3 regions of the Cryobacterium sp. TMB3-10 genome follow, and region 2 is predicted to be linked to each of the others. Evidence: predicted binding sites of a transcription regulator. Region 2 holds the regulator's gene; each other region holds the start of a gene.
The links. Region 2 encodes LexA, which represses DNA repair genes until DNA is damaged. Its sites were predicted from a motif close to TCGAACANNTGTTCGA; they were not measured.
Positions count from the first base shown of each region.

Region 1: E3T22_RS02915 (HNH endonuclease signature motif containing protein) is a predicted target of LexA. The motif match lies at 1,680-1,695, and genes of this name have one in related genera.
Region 3: E3T22_RS10970 (HNH endonuclease signature motif containing protein) is a predicted target of LexA. The motif match lies at 2,193-2,208, and genes of this name have one in related genera.

Region 1 is NZ_SOGH01000007.1:45,484-49,641, reverse strand. It holds gene E3T22_RS02920 (S9 family peptidase) at 1-1,368, opposite strand, end outside; gene E3T22_RS02915 (HNH endonuclease signature motif containing protein) at 1,760-3,577, shown strand; gene E3T22_RS02910 (HAD-IA family hydrolase) at 3,712-4,158, shown strand, end outside.
Region 2 is NZ_SOGH01000021.1:128,943-133,100, forward strand. It holds gene metE (5-methyltetrahydropteroyltriglutamate--homocysteine S-methyltransferase) at 1-1,363, shown strand, start outside; gene lexA (transcriptional repressor LexA) at 1,451-2,152, opposite strand; gene E3T22_RS12020 (LysM peptidoglycan-binding domain-containing protein) at 2,468-2,830, shown strand; gene E3T22_RS12025 (histidinol-phosphate transaminase) at 2,939-4,024, shown strand; gene hisB (imidazoleglycerol-phosphate dehydratase HisB) at 4,034-4,158, shown strand, end outside.
Region 3 is NZ_SOGH01000020.1:611,157-615,314, forward strand. It holds gene E3T22_RS10960 (ABC transporter ATP-binding protein) at 1-544, shown strand, start outside; gene E3T22_RS10965 (hypothetical protein) at 707-1,174, opposite strand; gene E3T22_RS10970 (HNH endonuclease signature motif containing protein) at 2,369-3,907, shown strand; gene E3T22_RS10975 (hypothetical protein) at 3,943-4,158, opposite strand, start outside.

The sequences.
Region 1 (4,158 bases), on a different contig from region 2:
CCATTCGCGGCGCTGTTCGAACAGGGTCGGGTCGTAGTGGCCGAGCACCGGCTGCTGCTTGAGCAGGCGCAGCTCGCCGGTGGCGACCACGTAGTCGTAGACCGTCGAAGGGGTCACAAAGCTTGTGTAGCCCAGACGGATGGTCGGCTGGTTCCATTCGGGGTTGCCGCCGGTGCCCACCGAGAAGAGTTCCTCGTCAAAGGTGATCTCGGTGAGGCCGCCGCCGCGTTTGGTGGCGTAGGCCACCCGGGTGAGGCCGTCTTTGCGGTATTCGACCACCACGAAGTCGCGGAACGCGTCGACGCTTTCCAGGCGGATGCGCTCGCTGTGCGGCAGCACCACCCGGCCCGGGTCCTTCGGATCGGCGGCCGGCACGCTGACGAGCTCGAAGTTCACAGCGTTGTGGTTGTGCACGATCAGCAGGCGGTCTTCGCCGTCGATGACGGCGTGCTCCACGTCGTACTCCACGTTGTCGCGCCGCGGCCAGACCACCGTGAACTCGCCGGTGGGGTCGGCGGCGTCAAGAAGGAAGGTCTCGCTGGTGACGCTGGAGCCGGCCTCGATCATGAGGTATCGGTTGCTGCGCGAACGGCCGACGCCCACCCAGAAACGCTCGTCGGGCTCGGTGAACACCGTCACGTCAGCCTCGACCGAGGTGCCGACCTCGTGGCGCCAAACCGTATCGGGGCGCCAGGCGTCATCGACGGTCGTGTAGAACACGTATCGGCCGCTCGGGTCGAAGAGCGCGCCGGCGCTGGTGTTCGGGATTTCGTCGGCCAGGTTCTCGCCCGTGGCGATGGTGCGTATCCGCACCGTGTAGCGCTCGTCGCCCTCGATATCGACGGCGTAGAGCAGGGTGCTGCCGTCGTCGCTCACGTCGAAGCTGCCGAGGGAGTAGAAGTCGTGGCCCGCGGCCTCGGCGTTGTCGTCAAGCAGCACCTGCTCGCCGGGCAGGCCGGGGGCGGCGTCACCCGTGTGTGCGCCGGTCGAGTCGGTGCCGGTCGCGTCTGTGCCGGTCGCCGGTTCGATGACCGGGGGAGTCCAGTCATCCGGACCCGAGATGGGCGCGCGGCAGTGGATGCCGTATTCCTGTCCCTCCACCGAGCGGGTGTAGTGCCACCACTGCCCACGGCGCACCGGAACGCTGAGGTCGGTCTCCTGGGTGCGGTCCTTGATCTCCTCGAAGATCTGCTCCTGCAGCAGCTCAAGATGGCTGGTGCGGGAATCCGTGTATGCGTTCTCGGCAGTGAGGTGCGCGATGACCTCCGGGGCGTCCTTGTCGCGCATCCACTCGTAATTGTCGACGAACACATCGTTGTGGTGGATACGCCGCGTGGGCTTCCGGGCGGCGACGGGAGGAAGGTTCATGAACTCAGCGTAGCCATCTCGTCCGACCATGTCCCGTGGAACTCCGCAGCAGCCGCCGCGCGCGGGATTCCTGTTCGGGGGGTGCCCTGAACCGCCGTCGACGCCGTGCTGGCCTCGTCGAACCAGCCCCGCACCCGTCCCCGACAACGCACCCATCCCGTCGGTCGAGCTTGCCGAGACCCCGCACCCCGTCCCCGACAACGCGCCATCCCCGTCGGTCGAGCGTGTCGAGACCCCGCAACCCGTCCCCGACAACGCGCCCATCCCCGTCGGTCGAGCCTGTCGAGACCCCGCGAGCCATCCTCTGCAGTTAGGAAATGTTTTTGATATCCGTTTCGGAACTTTCTGACATTTCCTCGCATATAGGTGCGATTCGTGAGAGAATGGGGGTATGGACGACGAGCTGGATAATGGCTCCACCGCACCGACGGGAACGACTCCCACCGGGTCGAACCTGCACGACTGGAACACCGGTCTGGCCGGTCCGGATCCCCTCCCGGCACTGGATGCCACCATTTTCACCGACACGACCGACACTTCCACGAACACTGCGGCTGGCCCCACCAAAGGCTCGCCCCGTCCCGGCCAGATTGGTCGGGGCCGCTCCAAGCCGCGGCCCGAGTGGCGGGATCCGGCCGAGCTGCCGGGGGTGCAGCGCGCGCATACCGGTGCGTTCGGTCAGAAGCTCCAGGCGTTGGATGATGCTGCCCGGACGGTGATGGCGGTGATGGATTCCATCGACGTGAACGCGTTGAGTGACCCGGAGGTGGTCGCATTGACACAGATGGTCGAGCGCACCGGCCGGCCGGTGGATGCCGCCCGGGTGGCCACCGCGACCGTGGTGGGTTACCGGTCCCGCAGTGGGCTGGGCGCGGAGTCGTTGGCCTGGCGGTTGGGGGCGTCGCACCAGAATGATCTGCTGATCGGGCTGACCGGCACGTCGGTGCCGGAGATGAAACGACGCGTGGCCCTGGGTGAGAAGGTCTCCCCGCGGATGCTGGGCGGCACGGTCCTGGAGCCCGAGTTCCCGTTCGTGGCCGCAGCAATGACCGCCGGCGAGATCGGCATCGACGCGGCCGAGAACATCGTGAAGGGCCTGGCTGACTACAAAGTGCACGGCCGCTTCGACGCGGACCAGTCGCTGGTGGACGGCGGTGAGGCCGAGCTGGTGGAATCCGCGACCGGGTCGGTATTCGGCCGCACCCCCGGCCCCGGCGACACCAACACCGCCACCAACACCGCCACTCACACCGACACCGACGGTGCCGGGCCTGCCTGCACGGGACCGATCGCTCGCCTGGGCGACTCGGCCGGGTTCACGTTCCCGGCGGACCGGATCCGGGAGATGGCGGCGACGTGGCAGGCGGTGTTGAACCCGGACGGGGCCGCGCCCACCGCGGAGATCCTCGAAGCCAAATCCACATTCTCGTTCGGCAAACTCAGCCAAGGGTTGCACCCGCTGCGCGGCGGGGTGACGCCGGAGCTCAAGGGCATCATGCAGACCCTGTTCAACACCTTCCAGTCCGCCCGCAGCGCCCCCGCGTTCCCGTCCACGGACGAGCAGCAGCGCATCGAGGCCGGCGAACTCGTGCCCGGCGAGATCCTCGACGAACGCGACGGCGGCCAGAAACGTGCCGACATCCTTCGCGGCATCCTCGTCCAGGTCGCCCAAGACCCCCGCACCCCGACCATGGGCGGGATACCGCCGACGGTGATGGTGCACGTGAACGCGCACGACCTGCACACCGGGGTCGGGGTCGGCTGGATCGACGGCGTCGAGGGGCCGATCTCGATGAAGACGATCAACCAGATGGTCGACAACGGCGGCTTCCGGCCGGTCTTCTTCGGCGGCACCGGCGCCGTCCTCGCCCTCGGCGACACAGTCCGCTGCTTCACGCCGCTGCAACGTAGGGCGATCACCGCCCGAGATGGTGGTTGCATCATTCCGGGCTGTACCTGCCCACCGCAATGGACCGAGGTGCACCATGTGACACCGTGGCAGCACGGCGGCCCGACCAACGTCTCGAACGGGGTGCTGCTGTGCTGGCGCCACCATCACGGCATCGACAACGCCGGCGGCTGGAAAATCCGGATGGTCCTGGGCATGCCCGAAGTCAAAGCACCCCACTGGATCGACCCCACCGGAACCTGGCGAAAACCACCCCAACACCGCGCCCACGACCCGAAAACCCGACGACAGAACGAGTAGAGCACCGCCTGAGAGTCCGCCGGTCGCGTGAGCCTGTCGGCACTCGTGCAATTACCGCCCGCCAACCGGCTTCGTTAGGGTCGAAGGAGAAGCATGACTGTGACCACGAAGGTGCTTCGGAAAAAGGAATCACCATGACGACCTCCGAAAACTCGGCCGGCACCATTGGCGAAAGGATGGCCGGCGCTGATATCGAGGCCGATCTCCAGAGCATTTTGCAGGCGGTTCCGGAGCCTGCTGCCGAGAGTGAGGCGCACGCCGTGCTCGGGCGGGTTTTTCAGGGTGTACTTTTCGACATGGACGGCACCCTGGTCGACTCGACCAAGGCCGTGAACCGGTCCTGGCAGCAGTGGGCCGACGAAATGGGTCTGGGTGCGCTCTTCGCCGGCGTGCAGCATGGCCGTCCGGGCCGCGAGATGATCGCCGATCTGGTCCCGGCTCACCAGGTTGAGACGTCGTTCGCCCGGGTCAACGAGCTCGAACTCAGCGACACCGACGACATCACCATCCTGCCCGGTGCTGCCGAGCTGATGGCCGTCATCCCCGAAGAACGCCGAGCGATCGTGACGTCCTGTCCTCGG
Region 2 (4,158 bases):
CGACAAGGTGGCCCAGCTGGGCGCGCTGAGCGACCGGATCGCGGTCTCCAGCTCCACCTCGCTGCTGCACCTGCCGCACGACGTCACCGACGAGACCAAGCTCGGCGCCGACCTCACCGGCTGGCTGGCGTTCGCCGACCAGAAGATCGGTCAGGTCGCCACCCTCGCTCGCGGCCTCTCCGAGGGGCAGGCTGCCGTGCAGGCCGATCTCGACGCGGCCACCGCGTCGCTGGAGGCGCGCCGGGTCTCGCCCGGCGTGCGTGACGGAGCCGTACGCGCCCGCCTCGACACCCTCACCCCGGCCGACTTCAGCCGCGGCGACTACGAGGCCCGCCTGGCCGCTCAGGATGCCGTGCTCGACCTGCCCCCGCTGCCGACCACGACCATCGGCTCGTTCCCGCAGACGAGCGATATCCGCCGCGCTCGCGCCCGCCTGGTCTCGGGTGAACTCGCATCCGCCGACTACCAGGAGCTCATGCGCGCCGAGATCGGCCGGGTCGTGCAGCTGCAGGAAGACCTCGGCCTCGACGTTCTCGTGCACGGTGAACCCGAGCGCAACGACATGGTGCAGTACTTCGCCGAGAACCTCGATGGCTTCACCGTCACCGAGAACGGCTGGGTGCAGTCCTACGGCAGCCGGTGCACCCGTCCGTCGATCCTGTGGGGCGACGTCCGGCGGCCGGCGCCCATCACCGTGGAGTGGTCCAGCTACACCCAGACCCTCACCGAGAAGCCGGTCAAGGGGATGCTCACCGGACCGGTCACCATCCTGGCCTGGTCGTTCGTGCGCGACGACCAGCCGCTGGGGGAGACCGCCCGGCAAGTGGCGCTCGCGCTGCGCGACGAGATCGGTGACCTCGAGGCGGCCGGTATCCGGGTGGTGCAGGTCGACGAGCCCGCGCTGCGCGAGCTGCTGCCCCTGAAGAAGAAGGACCACGCCGACTACCTGGATTGGTCGGTCGGGTCGTTCAGGCTCGCTACCGCGGGGGTCGCCGACCAGACCCAGATCCACACCCACCTCTGCTACTCGGAGTTCGGGGTCGTCATCGACGCGATCCGCAACCTGGACGCCGACGTGACCAGCATCGAGGCCGCTCGGTCGAAGATGGAGGTCGTCGCCGACCTGCAGACCAGTGGCTTCGACCACGGCATCGGCCCGGGCGTCTACGACATCCACTCGCCGCGGGTGCCCGGTGTGGCCGAGATCACCGAACTTCTCGAGCGGGCCCTGCAATCGATCCCCGCTCGCCAGGTCTGGGTGAACCCGGACTGCGGACTGAAGACCCGCGGGTATGCGGAGACCGTAGAGTCCCTGCGCAACATCGTCGATGCCACCCGCGCAGTTCGGGCGACGCTGGTCTGACCTGGCCCGCCCTGACTACGCCGGCACAACACGAAGGCCCGACCCCTCGCGGGGTCGGGCCTGTTGTGTGCCTGGAGCGTTGCGGATCTAGACCGAACGCAACACCGCGACGACCTTGCCGAGGACCTCGGCGAAGTCACCCAGGATCGGCTCGAAGTTGGTGTTGCGGGGGAGCAGCCAGGTGTGGCCGTCGCGCTGTCGCAGCACCTTCACCGTGGCTTCGCCGTCGAGCATGGCGGCGACGATCTCGCCGTTCTCCGCGGTCTTCTGCTGGCGGATGACCACCCAGTCGCCATCGCAGATGGCGGCGTCGATCATCGAATCACCGACGACCTTGAGCATGAACAGCTCGCCCTTGCCCACCAGTTGGCGGGGGAGCGGGAAGATCTCGTCGATCTGCTGGTCGGCCATGATCGGGATACCGGCGGCGATGCGGCCGACGAGCGGCACCATCGCCGCATCACCCACCTGGATGCCGGACTGGTAGTCATCGGCGGCGCCTGGCGTGACCTCCTCTGAGGACTGAGGCAGCTCGATGAGCACCTCGAGTGCGCGCGGCCGGTGCGGGTCGCGCCGCAGGTACCCGCTCAGCTCGAGCTGGTGCAGCTGGTGGGTCACGCTCGACAACGAGGACAGACCAACGGCGTCGCCGATCTCGCGCATGCTCGGCGGGTAACCGCGGTCGCGCACCGAACGCTGGATGACGTCCATCACCGCGCGCTGTTTGTCGCTCAGGCTCTTGCGGCGTCGCGTGCCGCCCTTGTCCCGAGGTGTGCTCTGTTGTGCCACGTTGACGCTCCTCTGGTTAGTCGGTTCGGGCTGGTGCTGGTGGGGCTCGTGCTCGCCGGGCTGGTGCTCGTCGAGCTCATACTTCTCGGGCTCGGGCAGCAATGTCGGTGGTGTCTGTTTGAGTGCAGCTACCCGATCGAAACTGTAGCCACAGAGCAGCGGTTCGTAGACATGCATTCGAGTGTGTTGCGGAATCTGTCTCCATAATATCCGGAAACAGGGTTGATTGTTCGAACACTCGAAGATATATTCGGAACATAGATTCGCATCTGGCCCTCCCGGCCGAGGGCCAGATGCGTTACCAGGAGGTTTGACATGAGCGCAGCATATGCAGCACCGGACAACCACAGCCCGGCCACCCCGCCCACCACACACCTGCGGCTGACCCGCCGCGGGCGGGCCGTTTTCACGGCCCTCGCCGCAGTGCCCCTGGTACTCGGCGTCATCGGCATCGCCGTCAACGGCGGCATGGCCGCGGCAGAGGGCAGCGCGGGTATCGGCGCGGCCGCGTTCGACTACGTCACCATTGAGGCCGGCCAGTCGCTCTGGCAGCTGGCCGAGTCTGTCGCCCCCGGACAAGACCCGCGCGACGTGATCATCGACATCGTCAACCTCAACCAGCTGTCCTCCGAGGCCGTGCAGCCCGGCCAGCGCCTCGCCCTTCCCGCCGACTACTGAGCCGCTCAGCCCGAGCCGCTCAGCCCGGAGCCGATCAGCCCGGAGCTGCTCGCCCCGCCCCGCCTCGGATACGAGGGGTCGGCCGCGGGCGCAACTAAGCTTGTTCGGGTGACCAGCCTCGACGACCTGCCCCTGCGTGCCAACCTCCGCGGACAAACCCCTTACGGAGCACCCCAGCTGCACGTGCCGGTGGCGTTGAACGTCAACGAGAACACCCACCCGATCCCGCCCGCGGTCGCCGCCGACATCGCGGAGGCCCTGGCCGAGGCGATCCTCACCGTCAACCGGTACCCCGACCGGGAATTCAGCCCGCTGCGCGACGCCCTCGCGGGCTACCTCGGTCACGGTCTCACCCGCGACAACATCTGGGCCGCCAACGGTTCCAACGAGGTTCTGCAGCAGGTTCTGCAGGCCTTCGGTGGGCCGGGCCGGTCGCTGCTCGGCTACGCGCCGACCTACTCGATGTACTCGATCCTCGCCTCCGGCACCGATACCCGCTGGATCCCCGGCGGCCGCGACGCCGACTACGAACTTTCGCCGGAGACCGCCGCCCGCTGGGTGGAGGAAACCTCGCCCGACATCGTCTTCCTCTGCTCACCGAACAACCCGACCGGCACCCCGTTGTCGCTGGAGACCATCGCGGCCGTCTACGACGCCACCCCCGGCATCGTTGTCGTCGACGAGGCCTACGCCGAGTTCGCACCGGACGGCACCGACAGCGCCCTCACCCTGCTGCCCGGCCGGGAGCGCCTGCTCGTGTCCCGGACCATGAGCAAGGCCTTCGCTTTCGCCGGCGTGCGGCTGGGCTACCTGGCCGCCGACCCGGCTGTCACGGATGCGCTACGCCTGGTCCGGCTGCCCTACCACCTGTCCGCCCTCACCCAGGCGGCGGCCGTGGCCGCGCTCGCCCACACCGGTGAGATGCTCGCCATGGTCGACGACATCCGGGTGCAACGCGATCGCCTGGTGACCGAACTGACGAACCTCGGCTTCAGCCCACTGCGCAGCGGAAGCAACTTCGTGTTATTCGGCGGAGTCTCCGACCCGCACGCGATCTTCCAAGCGCTCCTGGCCGAAGGCATCCTGATCCGCGACGTCGGTATCCCCGGCCACCTCCGGGTCTCGGCCGGCACCGAAGCCGAGACGAGCGCGTTCCTGGCCGCCATCGCACGGCTCCGCCCGATAGCCGAATAAACTAACGCCATGAGCAACGTCACGCCCTCGCCTCGCCGTGCCCACCTGCAGCGCGAAACGAGCGAATCGAGCATCGACCTCTCGATCAACCTCGACGGCACCGGGGTGAGCGACATCCACACCAGCGTGCCGTT
Region 3 (4,158 bases), on a different contig from region 2:
CAGGCGGCCCCTGGTCGGCGCGGTCTACCAGGACGTGCTGGGATCATTCGACCCCCGGCTGAGCGTGCGCGAGATCCTCCGCCATGCCGTCGCCGCCACCGCCGGGAGCAGCACCGGAGGTGGTTCGGCGGGGCGCCGCGCCACGGCCGCCCGCGTGTCCGCACTTCTTGACGATGTCGGCCTGGCCGAGACCCTGTTGGATCGCCGGCCCACCGACCTCTCTGGCGGGCAACGCCAGCGGGTGGGCATTGCCCGGGCCCTGGCCTCCAGCCCCCGGATCCTGATCTGTGACGAACCCGTTTCGGCGCTCGATGTGAGTGTGCAGGCCCAGGTCCTCGACCTGCTCGACGAGCTGCAGCGTGAGCTGTCGTTGAGCCTTCTGTTCATCTCCCACGACCTTGGCGTGATCCAGCACGTCAGTGACCACGTCGCCGTGATGAACGACGGCCGGATCGTCGAGACCGGCACCGCCGCCGAGGTCTTCACCAGGCCGGCGCATCCCTATACCCGTGCGCTGCTCGCCGCCGTCCCGCGTCTGGCCTAGTACCAGCGAAAACGAATTCTCGCATCCCGTAAAATTTTGGTGGATTAGTTTCCCACCGTCTCGGCAGTTCGGGCTGCGACTGAACACTGTCTAGTTTGCTGCCTCAGGTGACGAAGCGCCCCCTCGCATCAGTTTGGGGGCGCTTCGCCGAATTAGGTTACGTTAGGACCAAGCGAAACCCGCGCGGGTGTCACCTTGACGGTAGATCGCGGTGAGTGCAAAAACCTTCTTCGCGACCAAGTTCAAAACTGCTGCGGCCTTCGCTCTATTACCTTTTTGCGCATAGTCCCGAAATTGAGCGGCAGCCTGCTGCACTCCTGCTGATCCAGCTGGCACGGTCCCGGCAAGTAACTCGAGAGTGTTATTCGCCTGTCGGATGGCTTCTTCCCTGTTTGCCTGTGGGGTACTTCCTGTCGCGATCCTATTCGCATAGGATTGCAAGTCTGAAGCCATGTTATCGAGTGCGCTGACGTTGGGCTGGATTGCCGCGCTCGCTGATTGCGGCAGGCCGAGACCTAGGGCCAGGGCCAGCGCCGCGACCAAGGCCACAATCAAGACGGGAATCCGTCTGGCTGAAGTGTCAGTGGGTGATGATTGTGAACTGCCTAATGCCAAAGCTCCGTTTACCATGATGTTCCTCTTTCATTTGATGAGTCGATCACTACCGGCTAAGTTGCGGGCGAAATTTCCCCCCCTGCATTCACCGTTGGGGTGAGCCTAGTGGGTCAATAAATCTACGAAGGCTAGTGAAGGCGATCGTCGTGGTCCGGTCCGTCTGCCGTTATGCCAACCGACAGCGGATGCCAACCACGAGCCGTGACCATCAGTTGGGTGACAAGGGCGCTCCCCATCCGCGTAGAAGGTTATTCTTCAGCGTGTTGTTGCGATCGGCAGCGCCAGAGGCGCGTCCTCTCGCGAAGTTTTGGTCGCGTTGCCCTCACCGAAACGGGCGCAAGAACCTTGTTCTGACGCTCGCCGTGCTCCAGTCTGCTCGACTGTAAACTTACATTCGCGACCGCTCCGCGGTGTTTCGGCAGACCCCAGGCCGACCATTGGACGACGAGAGTCTCACCAGCCGCAGGAAGGCCTCCAAGCTCGGCTTCCCATCCTCGTCAACCAGAGCACCTCAGTTCTATGATCAATGAGGCACCCGCCTCGTCGGTCAGTTCACGTTGGTTCGGGCGGCTTTACCCTTGGCGCAGTCAGCGGGGCTAAACGCGTGTGAGCGCTCAGCAACACCGGCATTCCCGCCCGAGGAGGTGCTACACGCCTTCGAACAGATCGCCATCCCAGCAGCATCGACGCTACGTCCACCGCTTAGGGAGCATCTTGAAGGTTTGTGCACGCCACCACCCGATCGGCTTGGAGTCGCGACCCGTTTTGACGCAAAAGGACCGGGTCTTCTCAAAACTGGACAAGAGCAGTCGAGCATCACCACCAAACAGCGTTCCACCTGTGATTTTGACTGGGAAGTCAGGGCAGCAAGGCTGCGGGACCTAGCTGTACTGAGCCGACAGGTTGGTGACATTCGGGGTTAAAAAGGGGAGAACCTCCGGTTCTTGGGGAGATGTCAAAGTCGCCACGAACACGGAGGTTCTCATGCCCCACGCTAATACCCGTTTGACCCTTCATGGAAGGTCGTTGCTGATCGAACGGGTGATCGTCGCTCTTGGCGATTTCGAGGGTGGCGGGACATGTTAGCGAGCGAAGGGACCGTCGATGCGTCCGGGTCCGCGGCTCCTCCACAGGCGGCCGGTTTGAGTGCCTTTCCCCACCCGGTTCTGAAGGGGCTGGAGTGGCGGTGGTCGGTGCAATTATCGGGGTATGAGCAGCCCAGCAGAGCGGTTCCCGACCGACCCGGAGGACCCGGGTCACGACGCCCGCGACAGCGCGGGCGGACCCAATCCCAGCCCGAATCCCAACTCTGAAGCAGCCCCCGATGCCGGCGCAGCGGCGCACGCCCGCCGGCGCCGCCGCACCCTGCAGGAACAGGCCCAAGCCACCCTCGCGCGGAAGGTAGCCACGGCCAGGAAGGCCCACCGCAGCATCGCGAAGGCGACCGCCAAGCGGGCTCGCGCGCTGGCGGACCTGCAGCGGTGGAGTTCCGACCCGGCCACCGCGAAACTGCTCAACCCCGACTACGCCGCCGAGTCGGTGCGCGGGCCGGTCCTCGCCGACGCCGACGCCAGCCCGCGGAAGATCCCGGCGTGGGAGGACCAGGAGATCGCCCGCCGCACGATCACGACCGAGGTCGCCTGCTCGCTGCGCCTGGCCGATCGCACCGCGGAGAACCTGATCGGTGAATCCTCCTTGTTCGCCGGCCCGATGCAGGCCACTTTGACGGCGATGAGTTCCGGCGAGATCAGTTACCGGCATGGCCAGGTGTTGATGGAGCAGCTCAGTTTCCTCCCGCTCGAGGAGGCCGCCGAGTTCGAAGCGAGGTTGCTGCCCGTGGCGAAAGACCTCACGGTCGGCAAGCTCGCGGTGAAGGCCCGGCGGATGCGGGAGCGGGCGCACCCGGAGACCCTGACCCATCGGGCCACCGCCGCGGTTGCCGAACGCGGGGTCTGGTGGGAGGGTCGGGCCGATGGCATGGGCACTCTGACCTGGTACGGCACCGCGGTGCAAACCCAGGCCGCACTCGACATGTTGACCAGCATCGTCGAAACCACCCAGGCCTTAGAACGACACGACGCGTCGATTCCCGAGATGGACCGGCGCACGATCGGCCAGATCTGCGCCGACGCGATGGCCGACCTGGTCCTGGACGGGGTCACCCCCGCCGGCACCGGCGGCGGCATCCGCGGCAGCGTGATGGTCACCGTCCCGGTCTTCACCCTGATGGGCCGAACCATGGAACCGGGATTCCTGGAAGGGTACGGGCCGATCCCGGCCGACACCGCCCGGGAGATCGCTGCCGGCTGCCCCAGCTTCATTCGGATACTCACCCACCCGGAGACCGGGGCCGTGCTTTCGGTCGGAAAAGAACACTACACAGCCCCCGCTGATATGCGCCGTTGGGTTGCGCTGCGGGACGGCACCTGCCGCTTCCCGGGCTGCACCCGGCCCGCCTCCCGCAGCGATATCGACCACACCATCGCCCGGGAACACGGCGGACCGACCGACTACGACAATCTGGCCCACCTCTGCCGCGCCCACCACCGGCTCAAACACCAAACCCTCTGGGCCGTGGTGCAAGAACCCGGCGGGGTGCTGCGCTGGACCTCCCCGGCCGGGGAAACCCACCGCACCTACCCGGAAACCACCCTCGGGCCACCACCCACACTGGCCCCCACACCCGAACCACCGGCGACATCGGCACGGCCGCGGACAAGCGACCTGCCCGACGATCCGCCGTTCTAGTCGGGCGGGTTCGGGCGAACTCCGCTATTCCACGACTACGGAGCGATCGTGACACCGGGGCTGACCCCCGCCGCGAGGGTCCCCGACGTCGCGGTGAGCGTGTAGCTCCCCGCCCGATTCACCCGGCAACCGGCGAACGTCGCCACACCGGACACCGCGGCACGAGGGTTACTGGTACACGTGAGAGTGGCGCCTGCCGGGGTCGTCAGCCTGACAGTGACCGAGGCCGAACTCGCAACGACGTTGCCGCT